3 regions of the Alteromonas sp. RKMC-009 genome follow, and region 2 is predicted to be linked to each of the others. Evidence: predicted binding sites of a transcription regulator. Region 2 holds the regulator's gene; each other region holds the start of a gene.
What was found. The regulator LexA, encoded in region 2, represses DNA repair genes until DNA is damaged. The targets are predictions, from matches to a motif close to TACTGTATNNNNATACAGTA.

Region 1: a site for LexA is predicted at 2,380-2,399, ahead of recN (DNA repair protein RecN). Genes of this name have one in related genera too.
Region 3: a site for LexA is predicted at 2,133-2,152, ahead of recA (recombinase RecA). Genes of this name have one in related genera too.

The regions. Positions count from the first base shown of each region.
Region 1 is NZ_CP031010.1:1,917,799-1,922,067, reverse strand. Features, by position in the region: gene DS731_RS08485 (AzlC family ABC transporter permease) at 1-142, shown strand, start outside; gene DS731_RS08480 (AzlD domain-containing protein) at 139-477, shown strand; partial or broken gene DS731_RS22425 (transposase zinc-binding domain-containing protein) at 716-944, shown strand; gene DS731_RS08470 (MFS transporter) at 1,137-1,985, shown strand; gene DS731_RS21935 (hypothetical protein) at 2,054-2,194, opposite strand; gene recN (DNA repair protein RecN) at 2,408-4,090, shown strand; gene DS731_RS08460 (outer membrane protein assembly factor BamE) at 4,228-4,269, shown strand, end outside.
Region 2 is NZ_CP031010.1:4,843,958-4,848,226, reverse strand. Features, by position in the region: gene DS731_RS21100 (AEC family transporter) at 1-301, opposite strand, end outside; gene DS731_RS21095 (LysR family transcriptional regulator) at 404-1,273, shown strand; gene lexA (transcriptional repressor LexA) at 1,358-1,984, shown strand; gene DS731_RS21085 (serine hydrolase domain-containing protein) at 2,086-3,225, opposite strand; gene DS731_RS21080 (YceI family protein) at 3,335-3,907, opposite strand.
Region 3 is NZ_CP031010.1:1,355,402-1,359,670, forward strand. Features, by position in the region: gene mutS (DNA mismatch repair protein MutS) at 1-1,291, opposite strand, end outside; gene DS731_RS05845 (CinA family protein) at 1,581-2,096, shown strand; gene recA (recombinase RecA) at 2,305-3,342, shown strand; gene DS731_RS05855 (methyl-accepting chemotaxis protein) at 3,722-4,269, shown strand, end outside.

The DNA of each region.
Region 1 (4,269 bases), 2.0 Mb from region 2:
CACTCTGGTCACCGCTGCGGCGCTGTCTATGCTGTGCAAAATAGCAGGTTACCCGAATGCAGCCATTCCCCTTGCCGCCTTAGCCGGCGCCATCGTGTTTTATGCAATTAAGGCAATGCAACCCGGAGACAGCCAGAAATGAGTCAGGAAATGTGGCTGACCCTGGTAAGTATTGCCGTTGGCACTTATTTAATCAGACTGCTTCCTTATTTGTGGATGCGCAAAAAACTCGCTAAGCATGCAAATGATGAAACAACACCCGATATGCCAGACTGGCTCACCGTATCCGGCCCGGCAATGATAGCCGCCATGCTCGGCAGCTCGCTGGTACCGGTACACCTCACCATCCCCTCCTGGACAGCAACGGTAGCAGGCCTGCTGGCAACACTGCTTGTATGGTCGAAAACCCGCTCGATGGGATTACCCACTCTCACCGGCGTGGTGGTGTTCGGGGCCGTGAAGGTGGTTTTGGGGTGAGTAAAATAGCTTTGCGGGAAAGGTCAACTGCCCGGGTACTCTAAGAATATCTTTTAGTTTTTCTTTGTCTGGCGGAATTTGTAGGGGATGTATAAACCTTTCACAAGACAGGGAATGGACAATGGACTAAACCGCTCCGTGGTAAGATTCTCGCTCCCACATCTCTAATTTTATTCTGATTTTGTATTGCACTTCTATCCTGAATAAAGGGCAATGTCGTCCTGAATTCCCGTAGGGTTGCGATAGTTGTCATACCGGGCTGATTGCGTACAACTCCTGTCGTAACCGGCGTTTTCCGAAGCGTCAGGGGCGAGTGCCAAACGCTGGGTTCAGGCCAGAGAACAACAGTTGTTGCCGGTAAAGTATTACCATGTGGTGTTTACCTTACCTGGCGAGGTGGCGCAACTGCGATTTACAACAAAGGAAAAATGTATCAAATGCAGTTAATCGTTGCCGGTACACGCAGGCGCCCGCTTTATATATGCTGCAGGTTAATGACAATAAAATAATCCATCATGAATGCGCAAATATAGCATTCTCTTTCGTCGAGCACCGGTGTTAAATATTGTAACAAACGCTCCAACATTCGATAACAACGTAAAAATAAAATTGAATAGCTACAAGTTCTTCGAAGCAATGCGGCTGAGCTAGTTCCGGCAATGTTATTTTTAATTCTGGCCATTTTAATCCCTGAATCACCACGCTGGCTAACGCAAAAAGCTCGCTTTACTGAAGCGCGAGAAGTGTTGGCTAAAATTGGTAGTAGCAGCTACACAAGTAAGGTTCTAACCGAACTAAAGGCTAATTTGTCAGTAAGGCATGGCAGTGGATTTGGGGATTTGCTATCACTTAAACCCGTGTTAATCATTGGTATAGTACTGGCTGCATTTCAGCAATGGTGTGGCATCAACGTAGTATTTAATTACGCGCAGGAAATTTTTACCAGCGCAGGATTTGATATTGACGATACACTAAAATCCATTGTAGCAACCGGCTCTGTGAACTTAATTTTTACTTTACTCGCTTTACCTTTAGTTGACCGTCTAGGGCGACGTAAACTCATGTTATTCGGTTCAATTGGTTTGACGATTATTTATGCCTTGATTGCACTGGCTTATCAAACAGGCACTTTAGGTTTGCCTGTTCTGCTGCTGGTACTGTGTGCAATTGCAATATATGCGATGACATTGGCACCTGTTACCTGGGTATTACTAGCTGAGCTTTTTCCTAATCGGGTTCGTGGCGTAGCTATGGCTATCGGTACTTTTACTCTTTGGTTTGCTTCGTTTGTTTTAACTTACACTTTTCCATTGATTAATCATACTTTTGAAGCACAAGGGAGCTTTTTGATTTATGGCATTATTTGTTTACTCGGGTTTATCTTCATTTGGCGAAAAGTACCGGAAACCAAACAGCTGTCGCTTGAAGAAATTGAGTTGAAACTGAATATTACTGCTCCGGTTGAGCCAAAATCACTACAGCAGAGTGCAAATGAGAAACAAGGCTAGGGTTTTCAACCCTAGCCTTGTTGATCAAATCATCTTCTAGGACAGATTTCCCCTTAACCCCAGTTCACTTAGCGGACCATCTGGCTCAAGGACATCCCTAACGAGGCCATTTTATTCAACACTGCCACCCGGGCCATGACTTCACCCACCTGCGCGTCATAAACCCGTAAACGAAGCTTGTCACCGGTCAGGGATTTATATCGCCACATGGCCGTCTCAGCCAGCGAACGTTTGCGGTAATCCGTTTCCTGCTTCCATTGTTTGAGTTTGCCAGCCTGTAATGCCTTGTGCGCAGGTTTTTAATAAAAATTATAATAAAGCAATTTACCCGGATTTTTTTTAACGTAGAAAAAACTTTACTTTACACAATCAGAATACTGTATATATTTACACACACTGTATAAACATACTGCGGTGAACACATGCTGGTTAATCTGTCGATCAAAAATTTCGCTGTTGTTAAGCAATTATCTGTCAATCTTGAGTCGGGTATGACGGCCATCACCGGTGAAACCGGTGCGGGTAAGTCTATTGCCATTGACGCACTCAGCCTTTGTCTGGGTGAGCGGGCCGATGCCGGCGCGGTGCGTAAAGACGCGCCTAAAGCAGAAATCGTTGCCCATTTTAATCTGAAAGGCCATAAAGCTGCGCTGGCCTGGCTGGATGAGCAGGAATTGCTGGATGAAGATGACGACAGCTGTTTTGTGCGCCGTGTCATTTCCCGCGAAGGCAGATCGAAAGCGTTCATTAACGGCACACCGGTATCGCTGCAACAACTGAAACAGTTCGGCCAGTACCTCATTGCTATCCATGGCCAGAACACGCACCTTCAGCTTTTGAAAGACGATTATCAGCGAAAGCTGGTGGATCAGTATGCCGCGCATCCTGCGTTGCTGAGCGCCGTGTCAGATAACTACCGCTTGTGGAAACAGAAGCAGTCGGAACTGAAAAACCTGGAAACACAGGCGCAACAGCGTGCTGACCGTCAGCAACTGCTGGCCTACCAGGTCCAGGAGCTGGATGAATTTGCCATTGAAGACGGCGAATTTACCGAACTGGAAATTGAGCACCGCAGGTTGAGTAACGGACAGACCTTGCTGGAACAGGCGCAAACGAGTTTTTATAACCTGTATGAGAATGACGAGGGTAATGCGTTATCCATTATTCAAAATGGTCTTGACCGCCTGTCTGAACTGGAAGAGCACGACAGCGCCCTGACACCGATTATTGCCTTGCTGAACGATGCCTCTATTCAGGTAGAAGAAGCGGCCAGAGAATTACGCAGCTATTGCGATGATCTTGAAATAGATCCTCTGCGGCTGCAACAGGTGGAATCCCGTTACAGCAAGGCCATGGAACTGGCACGTAAGCATACTGTGATGCCTGAAGAACTGTTCGGGCATCATCAGGCACTGGCGGCAGAATTTGCCGGTCTGGAGCAGGATGAGAATCGTCTGGAAGATTTACAGCATGAGGTCGTTGAAGCAAAAGACGCTTACCGTCAGGCCTGTGAAGCACTCTCAGCTTCAAGGCAGATCGCTTCGGTTAAGCTGGCTGAAGCAATTCAGGGGCAAATCCGTCAGATGAATATGCCTCATGCGGTGATTGATATTGCCGTTGATTATCAGGAAGACAAAACGCCTGTGGCGTCTGGTCTGGATGATGTGACTTTCCTGGTATCCACTAACCCCGGTCAGCCGGCAGACAAGCTGGAGAAAGTGGTGTCGGGCGGTGAGCTGTCGCGTATCGGGCTTGCCATTCAGGTACTGACCAGTGACAAACACGCAACACCGACCATGATTTTTGATGAGGTCGATACAGGGATCAGCGGCCCGACCGCCGCCATTGTGGGTGGTTTGTTACGCCGGCTGGGTAAAGTGAGTCAGGTTATGTGTGTTACGCACTTACCTCAGGTTGCTGCACAGGCCCATAACCAGTTGTTTGTGACCAAGTTCAGCGATGGCAGTACAACAGAAACACAGATGTTGCCATTAACGAAGCAGGACCGGATAGACGAACTGGCCCGGTTGCTTGCCGGTGACAAGGTAACCGAATCAGCACTGGCAAATGCCAGAGAACTGTTAGAAAGTGCAGAATCGAACTAATAAGCGGTTGATTGGTCATAGGTGATTGGGTAGCATGCTGTCGCGCATTATTTTGCGACAGCCGCATTCTGACACTGGTTTGCCGGCAAAGGTAATGCCTGTCACTATAATCAAAGCATAACTGGACAAGCTCACGCATGAAGTTGTATCAAATCGCTATTTTGTTAACCGCTGTATTT
Region 2 (4,269 bases):
TGTTTAGCCCGTCTATTGCACTCTCTGATAGCGACATATTACGTTTCCTTTGTACTGCGACAGTAAGCGTAAAAATGACAAACACGGCGAGGGTGAAGCTCAAAACAAAACCCGGTTGCCAGAGAGACGCAATGGCAGACGTTGCTGTGATGTCAAAAAGCAGCGCAGGCAACGCCAGCCAGACAACAAATTTATTGAGTTGTGTAGTGGCAGAGTCGTTCAGCAAATCCCTTTTGCGTAAATACCAGCCAAGGAATATGAGGGCAAATATGGGGAATATGAGCGTGAAAACAGACAACATGAAATGACAGGTGATCAGGGAACCGGCGGTCAGATTACCTTTAGTCTTATCATTCAATCCAATATAGAATTGAGTTAATTCTGATACAAATATTGAATCATCATGGATATAAAACCCTTAAGATATTTTATTGCGGTAGCTGAAACCGGTCATGTGGGTCGGGCTGCGCAGCGGCTAAACATCACTCAGCCACCTCTCAGCCGCCAGATCGCACTGCTGGAAGAAGAGCTGGGTACGGCATTGTTCAGTCGTCACCCGAAAGGCGTGAGTCTGACTGCCGCAGGAAAGCAGTTTTACCGCGACAGCAAAACCATATTGCAATCGGTCAGCAAAGCCGCGGAACGGGCAAGAGCGACCGGTGCCGGAAAGTCGGGAAGCTTGTCTGTGGGATTCATGATGCATGCGGCTTATAACATTGTGCCTGAACTGGCCAGACAGTTTATGTCCCGTTATCCCGCTGTGTCCTTTCATATTCAGGAGGTTATTCCCTTTGAGTTAATTAATGGCGTTACTTCTGCGCAGTTTGATGCCGCCATCATGTTAAAGCCGGCGACGTCCCGGGGACTGGAAATACTGTCTTTGCGCACTGAAGCGCTCTGTCTGGCTGTTCATAAACACCACCGGCTGGCCGGGGCAAAAAAAGTCTGCGCAGAGGATTTAGTTGACGAAAAATTCATTGTTACGCCCCACAATGTGGCGCCGGAGCTGCGTAACACCATTGAACAGTACTGTGCTGAAGCGAACTTTGTGCCCCGTGTGGTGTTAGAAACCCAGTTACAGCAAACCATCGTGTCGCTGGTGGCCAGTGAAGTAGGGATTGCGCTTGTGCCTGAACCGCTGAAGCAGGTGTGTCCGCCGGATGTGGTTCTGCTGCCGCTGAACAGAGCGCCGGTGGTGGAATATGTGCTGGTATGGCAGCAGGACAACAGCAACCCGGCTTTGGCCCGATTTATTGAGTGCGCGTCGAAATAACCGTAATAATTTCGCCGGCAGCCCTTGTCAAACCAGCGCAACTGTATATACTCACAGGAACTGTATAGAAAAACAGGGCTGTTTATGCGTCCACTTACTCCAAGACAAACGGAAGTTCTCGAACTGATTAAAACCACCATGCTGGAAACCGGCATGCCGCCCACCCGTGCGGAAATTGCGAAGCAATTAGGGTTTAAATCAGCTAATGCAGCAGAAGAGCATTTAAAGGCGCTGGCCCGTAAAGGTGTAATCGAAATTCTGGCGGGTACCTCACGGGGTATAAAGCTGAATATTCCGCTGGAAGCAGAAAACGATGAAGACGCAGGCTTACCGTTAATCGGCCGTGTTGCGGCAGGTGAACCTATTCTGGCGCAGGAACATGTGGAAATGCATTACAAGGTCGACCCTGATCTGTTCCACCCCCGTGCGGATTTCCTGTTACGTGTAAACGGTATGAGTATGAAAGATATCGGTATTCTGGATGGTGATTTACTTGCCGTTCACCGTACTACTGACGTGCACAATGGGCAGGTTGTTGTTGCCAGGGTTGATGAGGATGTCACGGTAAAACGTCTGGAAAAACGCGGCCGCGAAGTATGGCTGCATGCAGAAAATGAAGAATTCGATACCATCAAGGTGGATCTTGCTGCTGAACCATTCAACATTGAAGGTCTGGCTGTAGGTGTTATCCGCAATGCTGACTGGATGTAAGGCTTTTCGCTAAGCGCGGTGCAATAACTATTGTGCGCACTGGCCACAGCGCTGAAAAATTGGAAGGGCGATGATGTGAACCATCATCGCCCTTTTTTTTACTATTGGCTGGTATGTGCAAAGTGCAGTGTCTTCAGCGCCAGCAGAAAAACATCAGCATCGTCTTCACCACTGACATTTTTTACTACAGTAACCGCTGTTTTATGTTCACGGCAAAGAATGGTCATTGTAATGCCGCCCATACTGCCACCTGAGTGCATCACTGCATCAGGAATATCGTCCATCAAAGCCAGCGCGCTGGCATTGTCTTTATACGCTTTACGTTGTTTGTAATCGCCAAAACCGGTTTTCCAGCCTATGCCGAAGCCCACGGTTTCACCATTGTTAAGCCTGGCAGGAGTAAACATGGCCCGGGTAGTCTCTGGTTTCAGGTAATCGCTTGCCACATGGGCTACAGCAAACCGGACAATATCTGACGGCGTAGAAATAAAACCGCCGCCGGCCCATTTATAGCTGTGATCCGTTTGTGGCGCATTAATCAGCTCACCTTCGTGTACGGTGTAAGGTCTCGCCCGGTGATCGATGATGGTGTATTGGTCGTCAAATACCGTGTTGTCCAGTTTCAGCGGCGCAAACACTTCTTCGTTAATGATGGCGCGGAAATCCCGGGACGGGTCAGCCCCTTCCATTGCGGCACTGACCAGTGTCCAGGCAAACGTTGAATAACGGTGATCTGTGCCGGGTGCAAACAGCAGTGGATCATCTTTAAACATCGCCAGTGCACTGTCGATATCCGGATAACTTTCATTCAGAAGGAATTCATTGGCTCCTTCTTTGTAGTGCCTGATGCCTGCTGTATGTGAGGTAAGCTGGCGCAGAGTAATGACCGGTTTATCAGCTGGCCATGCGCTGACGTATTCAGTGACCGGTTTATCCAGATCAATGTTGCCCGCTTCCGCAAGACGCATTAATCCGGCCGTAGCGATGAGTTTAGAGACACTGCCGATACGCACCTTGTGATCTGTCGTCATAGGTACATGGTTTTCAACGTCGGCAAAACCGTAGCCTTTAGCCATCAGCATGCCCTTATCGTTACCGAGCGCCATGGTTATACCCGGCACTGTGTCATGACTTACCGCTTCTTCAAACAGAGCGTTAATAGCGCCGGAAGGAAGATCTTTGGCAAAAACAGAGGGAGTTAAAAATAACAGAAAAGAGGAGAAAACTGCGCGGCGCAACATAGAAGCAATCCCTGACAATAAAAACAACCAGACTACCGCAGTTAACAGATCGCTACCAATAAAAAGGCCCGCTTGCGCGGGCCGGGCATCCGGACGGTGATGCGAAAACTTATTTAGCTTGTGCTTCTGTGGTGATGTGCAACGTCACTTCATCACTTACATTCGGTACGTACATATCAATACCGAAGTCAGAACGCTTGATGGTGGTCATTGCATCAAAACCAATCGCTTCTTTCTGAGTCATCGGGTGTACACCTGAACCATTCAGAGTGACATCCATAGTGACGGACTTAGTCACACCTTTGATCGTCAGATCGCCGGTCACTTCCATCGTCTTATCACCTGTCATTTCAACATCTGTACTGGTAAATGTTGCAGAAGGAAACTTCGCTGCATTGAACCAGTCAGCACCGACAAATTCTTCATTCAGCTTTTTAACAAATGAATCAATGGTATCAATTTTCACAGACACATCGATTTTGCTGTCTTCCGGCGCGTCTTTGTCAAACACGATGGTGCCTTCAGCGCCGTTGATAGCGGCTGTCGGGTTAGAGAATCCGAAGTGATTCCATGAAGCGATAACGCTGGTGTGAGTAGGATCAATCTGGTAGCTGACAGGCGCCGCGAATGCGCCTGCACTGATTAAACCTGAAACTAATACTGCCGGGATAAATTTATTCATTACACATTCCTTTCATAACGTTGATGTCACAAGTGTGAGGACGATTTACTTACCTATAATACGGCGTTCCTGAAATACGGATGTGTCGAAGATCTGAACGAAACATTCGAAATATCAGAATGAAGTGCTCTGACCCTGTTTCTGAGGCTACCCCGGCCATTTATTTTTTCAGAAAGACTAGACACAAGATGAAATCTGTTTAATTCTTATACCGTTGTTAACGAAAAAATAACAAAAAAAGATAAAAATTAACAGGCGGCTAGCCTGATACGACAGGGTCCTGTGAGCAGGGTATTACACAAGATCCTCCATCACGGAGGTGTTGAGTGAAGAAACTCGTATGTAACGCAATGATGGTTTGG
Region 3 (4,269 bases), 1.4 Mb from region 2:
CCCTTGACAGCGCCCGCAATTCATCAAGCTCTTCATTAAAACCTTCAGCGATAACACCACCATCGCGGATCACAACCGGAGGGTTATCCACGATAGCCTGATTTAACAGGCTTTGTAATTCGGGGTAGGTGCTGACAGCCTTGGCTAAATCCGCACATAACGAATCCTCAAGAGAGGATAACTGGTCGAGCAGTCCGGGCAATTCGTTAAACGCATTGCGTAAACGGGAGAAATCCCTGGGACGGGCCGAACGCAGGGCTAACCGCGCCATGATGCGTTCTATGTCACCAATGCGTTTTAATGTATCGGCGATATCTTCATGACCCTGTTCAATCAGTTTTCCGATGGCCTGCTGGCGTCGGGTGAGTTCATAATGATCGGTAATGGGGGCGTGCAAATAGCGTTGAAGTAATCTGCTGCCCATGGGGGTGGCGGTAGAATCCAGCACGCTGAACAGAGTATTTTCCTGACTGCCTGATAAATTGTCGGTTAATTCCAGATTTCTTCGCGTGGCGGCATCCAGCTGAATACGTGTTTCCTGCTGTTCACGATGAATACTGCGAATATGGGGCAGGGCGGTACGTTGGGTATCTTTAACGTATTGCAGTACACAGCCGGCTGCACCGGTGGCTTTATCTAAGCCGTTGATGCCGAATCCATCCAGTGATTTGGTGCCGAATTGCTGATTGAGTTGCTCTGTTGCCGTTTGCGGATCAAACTCCCATTCGGGACGGCGACGTAAACCTTTTCGTTTTTCAATAAGAGGTAAACCTTCGAATCCTTCCGGATAAAGCAGTTCCGCAGGATTAAGGCGTTGCAATTCGGCCAGCAATTGTTCATCACTGTCACATTCAACCACCAGAAAACGTCCGCTGCTGATATCGAGGGTGGCAACGCCGTACTGCATGCTGTGACCGCACACTGCAGCAAGCAGGTTATCACGACGCTCTTCTAATAGTGCTTCATCGGTCACTGTGCCCGGCGTGACAATACGCTGAACCTGACGTTCCACCGGCCCTTTGCTGGTGGCAGGATCGCCAACCTGCTCACAAATCGCCACAGACTCGCCCATTTTTACCAGGCGCGCCAGGTAACCTTCCACTGCGTGATAAGGCACTCCCGCCATGGGAATGGGTTCACCACCGGATTTGCCTCTGGCTGTTAATGAAATATCCAGCAGGTGTGCGGCCTTTTTGGCATCGTCATAGAAGAGTTCATAAAAGTCCCCCATCCGGTAAAACAGTAAAATATTAGGATGTTGTGCTTTTATGGCCAGATACTGGCGCATCATCGGCGTATGTGATTCCAAGAAAACCTCTTTTTTTATTCTGGCGCAATGTTGCTAGTTGTGAAGGGCGCGCGGTCGGGGGGCGTAATTGCATTTGAAACCGTCTGCCGCATGGATGCGGCAGTCGAGCCCCCAGGGATGGGTTTTCGGCGTGTTTCAAATGCAGTTACGCTCCCCCTACCATCAGCGTACTTCACTACAAAGCTTTCATCAGGCCAACTTTCTGTCTTTACAGTTTGCTAAATGTGTAAAATGGTACAACGGAATTAATTCATTGGTGAGTATTATTCGTATGAGCGCAGATTTTTCAACTGTTTCACAAGACAGTGCCTTACTTAAACAGGTGGTTGCCACCGGAGATGTGCTTCGCCGGCGAAACTGGCATGTATCCTGTGCTGAGTCCTGTACCGGTGGTGGAATTGCTTACGTATTAACTTCTGTTTCCGGTAGTTCTGACTGGTTCAATCAATCCTGGGTCACTTATTCAAATGAGGCTAAGCAATCACTTACTGGGGTGAAAGCTGAAACGCTTGAAGAATTTGGAGCTGTATCGGAACAAACCGTAGCTGAAATGGTGCGGGGTGTTGTTCAGGAGAGTGGTGCGCAGGTTGGTGTGTCGGTGAGTGGTATTGCAGGGCCTGGTGGTGGTTCGGCGGAGAAGCCGGTGGGTACAGTTTGGTTTGGCTTTATGATAGACGGTGAACTGAACACGCAGCGTCACGTATTTTCAGGTGACCGGTTAGCGGTGCGGGAACAGGCCATCGCCCATGCAATTTCTTATCTGTACCAACGACTGGTTGCTGAATAAAACGGGATTTGACAGACTAATTGTGAAATCTTACTTGACTGTATGCTTATACAGTATAAAATGCACTCAACATTCGAATTACGTTTCGTGAGTTACTGAAGCGCTGACCGAATTATATTTTGCGGAAGTTAAAAAATAACAGAAGTAAAAGTGGCAGCGTAATACGACAGGGTAACTACCGGACAGTCATTATCTTGAGGATAATATCGTGGACGACAACAAAAACAAAGCTCTTTCCGCCGCTCTTGGCCAAATTGAAAAGCAATTTGGTAAAGGTGCCATTATGCGTCTGGGTGACAATCAGGCACATGATATCGAAGCCATTTCTACCGGTTCACTCAGTATCGATATTGCACTTGGAATAGGCGGTTTACCTTGCGGGCGTGTTGTTGAAATCTACGGTCCTGAGTCATCAGGTAAAACAACTCTGACACTGCAAGTTATCGCTGAAGCGCAAAAGAAAGGCAAAACCTGTGCATTCGTTGATGCGGAACACGCACTGGATCCTGTTTACGCAAGAAAGCTGGGTGTAAACATTGATGACCTGCTGGTCTCTCAGCCTGATACCGGTGAGCAGGCGCTGGAAATTTGTGACATGCTTGTTCGTTCCGGCGCTGTTGACGTAGTAATTGTTGACTCGGTAGCTGCATTAACACCGAAAGCCGAGATTGAAGGTGAGATGGGTGATTCTCACGTGGGTCTTCAGGCACGTCTGATGTCTCAGGCGCTGCGTAAGCTTACCGCTAACATCAAGAAATCGAATACGCTGTGTATCTTCATCAACCAGATCCGTATGAAGATTGGTGTTATGTTCGGTAACCCTGAAACCACTACCGGTGGTAACGCGCTGAAATTCTATGCCTCTGTGCGTCTCGATATCCGTCGTATCGGTGCGGTGAAAGAAGGTGATGAGGTTGTTGGTAACGAAACCCGTGTGAAAGTGGTGAAGAACAAAGTTGCCCCACCGTTTAAGCAGGCGGAATTCATGATTCGTTACGGCGAGGGTATCAGTAAGGAAGCTGAACTTATTGACCTTGGTGTGAAGCAGAAGCTGGTTGATAAAGCCGGTGCCTGGTATAGCTACAACGGTGACCGTATTGGTCAGGGTAAAGCGAACGTAATGGCGTTCCTGAAAGATAACCCTGATATCGCTAACGACATCGAAACCAAGCTGCGCGCAGAGTTACTGGCTCAAAAAACAGTGAAGCCTGAAGAAGCCGAAGGCGAAACAGAAGAAAAATTGTAAGATTTATGTCCGGCAGCCTGTGAAAGGCTGCGCATGAAACGACAAATCAATAGACAGTTAATCAAATGAGAAGCCAGCTGAAAAGCTGGCTTCTTTTTTTGTGTGAAAAAACCGGGTTTTAAAAAATCAATGTCCTGAAAGGCGAACCGTCCTGTAAGAAGGCCTCTGTAGACCGTTTAACTCTTTTTATTAGTGTTATCTAATAAAAAGAATAATAAAATCAGTAGGTAATGAACTGTCCAAAAGACGAGGAATGCACTTTTTTTATCGTTCAATTTACTGTAGAAGTGAAGATGACTGCCGTTAAAAATATAAACTTATAAAAAAGATTTCACCAACTCCCGAATATGGAAGGTGAAACACAAACACGGGAACGCGTATGAAATCACTCTCACTTCAGAAAAAATTTGTGCTCATTGTTGGCGGTGCTATCGCATTGTTACTGATTGTAGCAACGATTTTCCTGCTCAATATTGTTAGCGATAAAACCAGGCAGACCGTCGAGCGGGATCTTCATTTTCTTGTTACCAGTGAAGCGGAATCTGTAAAAGGTTTCTTTGCTACCTACGGAGGTGTCGCTTCTACATTTCTGAACAATCCTTTCTTCACGGACTTTTTTACTCAACACTCGCAGCGTGGCGGTACGTTAAGTGGTGAGGCTGCTGACGATATTTTTGCGTCATTCAGCGCCATCAGCAGTAATGACAAGCACATTAAGTCTGCTTTTTTCGGTACTGCCGGTACCGGAGAGTATTTTTATGAGCAGGGCCGTGTGGGTGAGGAAGATAATTACTTTGCAAATCAGCGCCCGTGGTTTTTGACCGCTGTAGAGAAAGGGGGGATCTATGTCACACCTCCGGCGACAGATTCACAGGATGGAAGCGTTTCGACGGTGGTTCAGGGGCCTGTGTACCGGGATGGTAAACT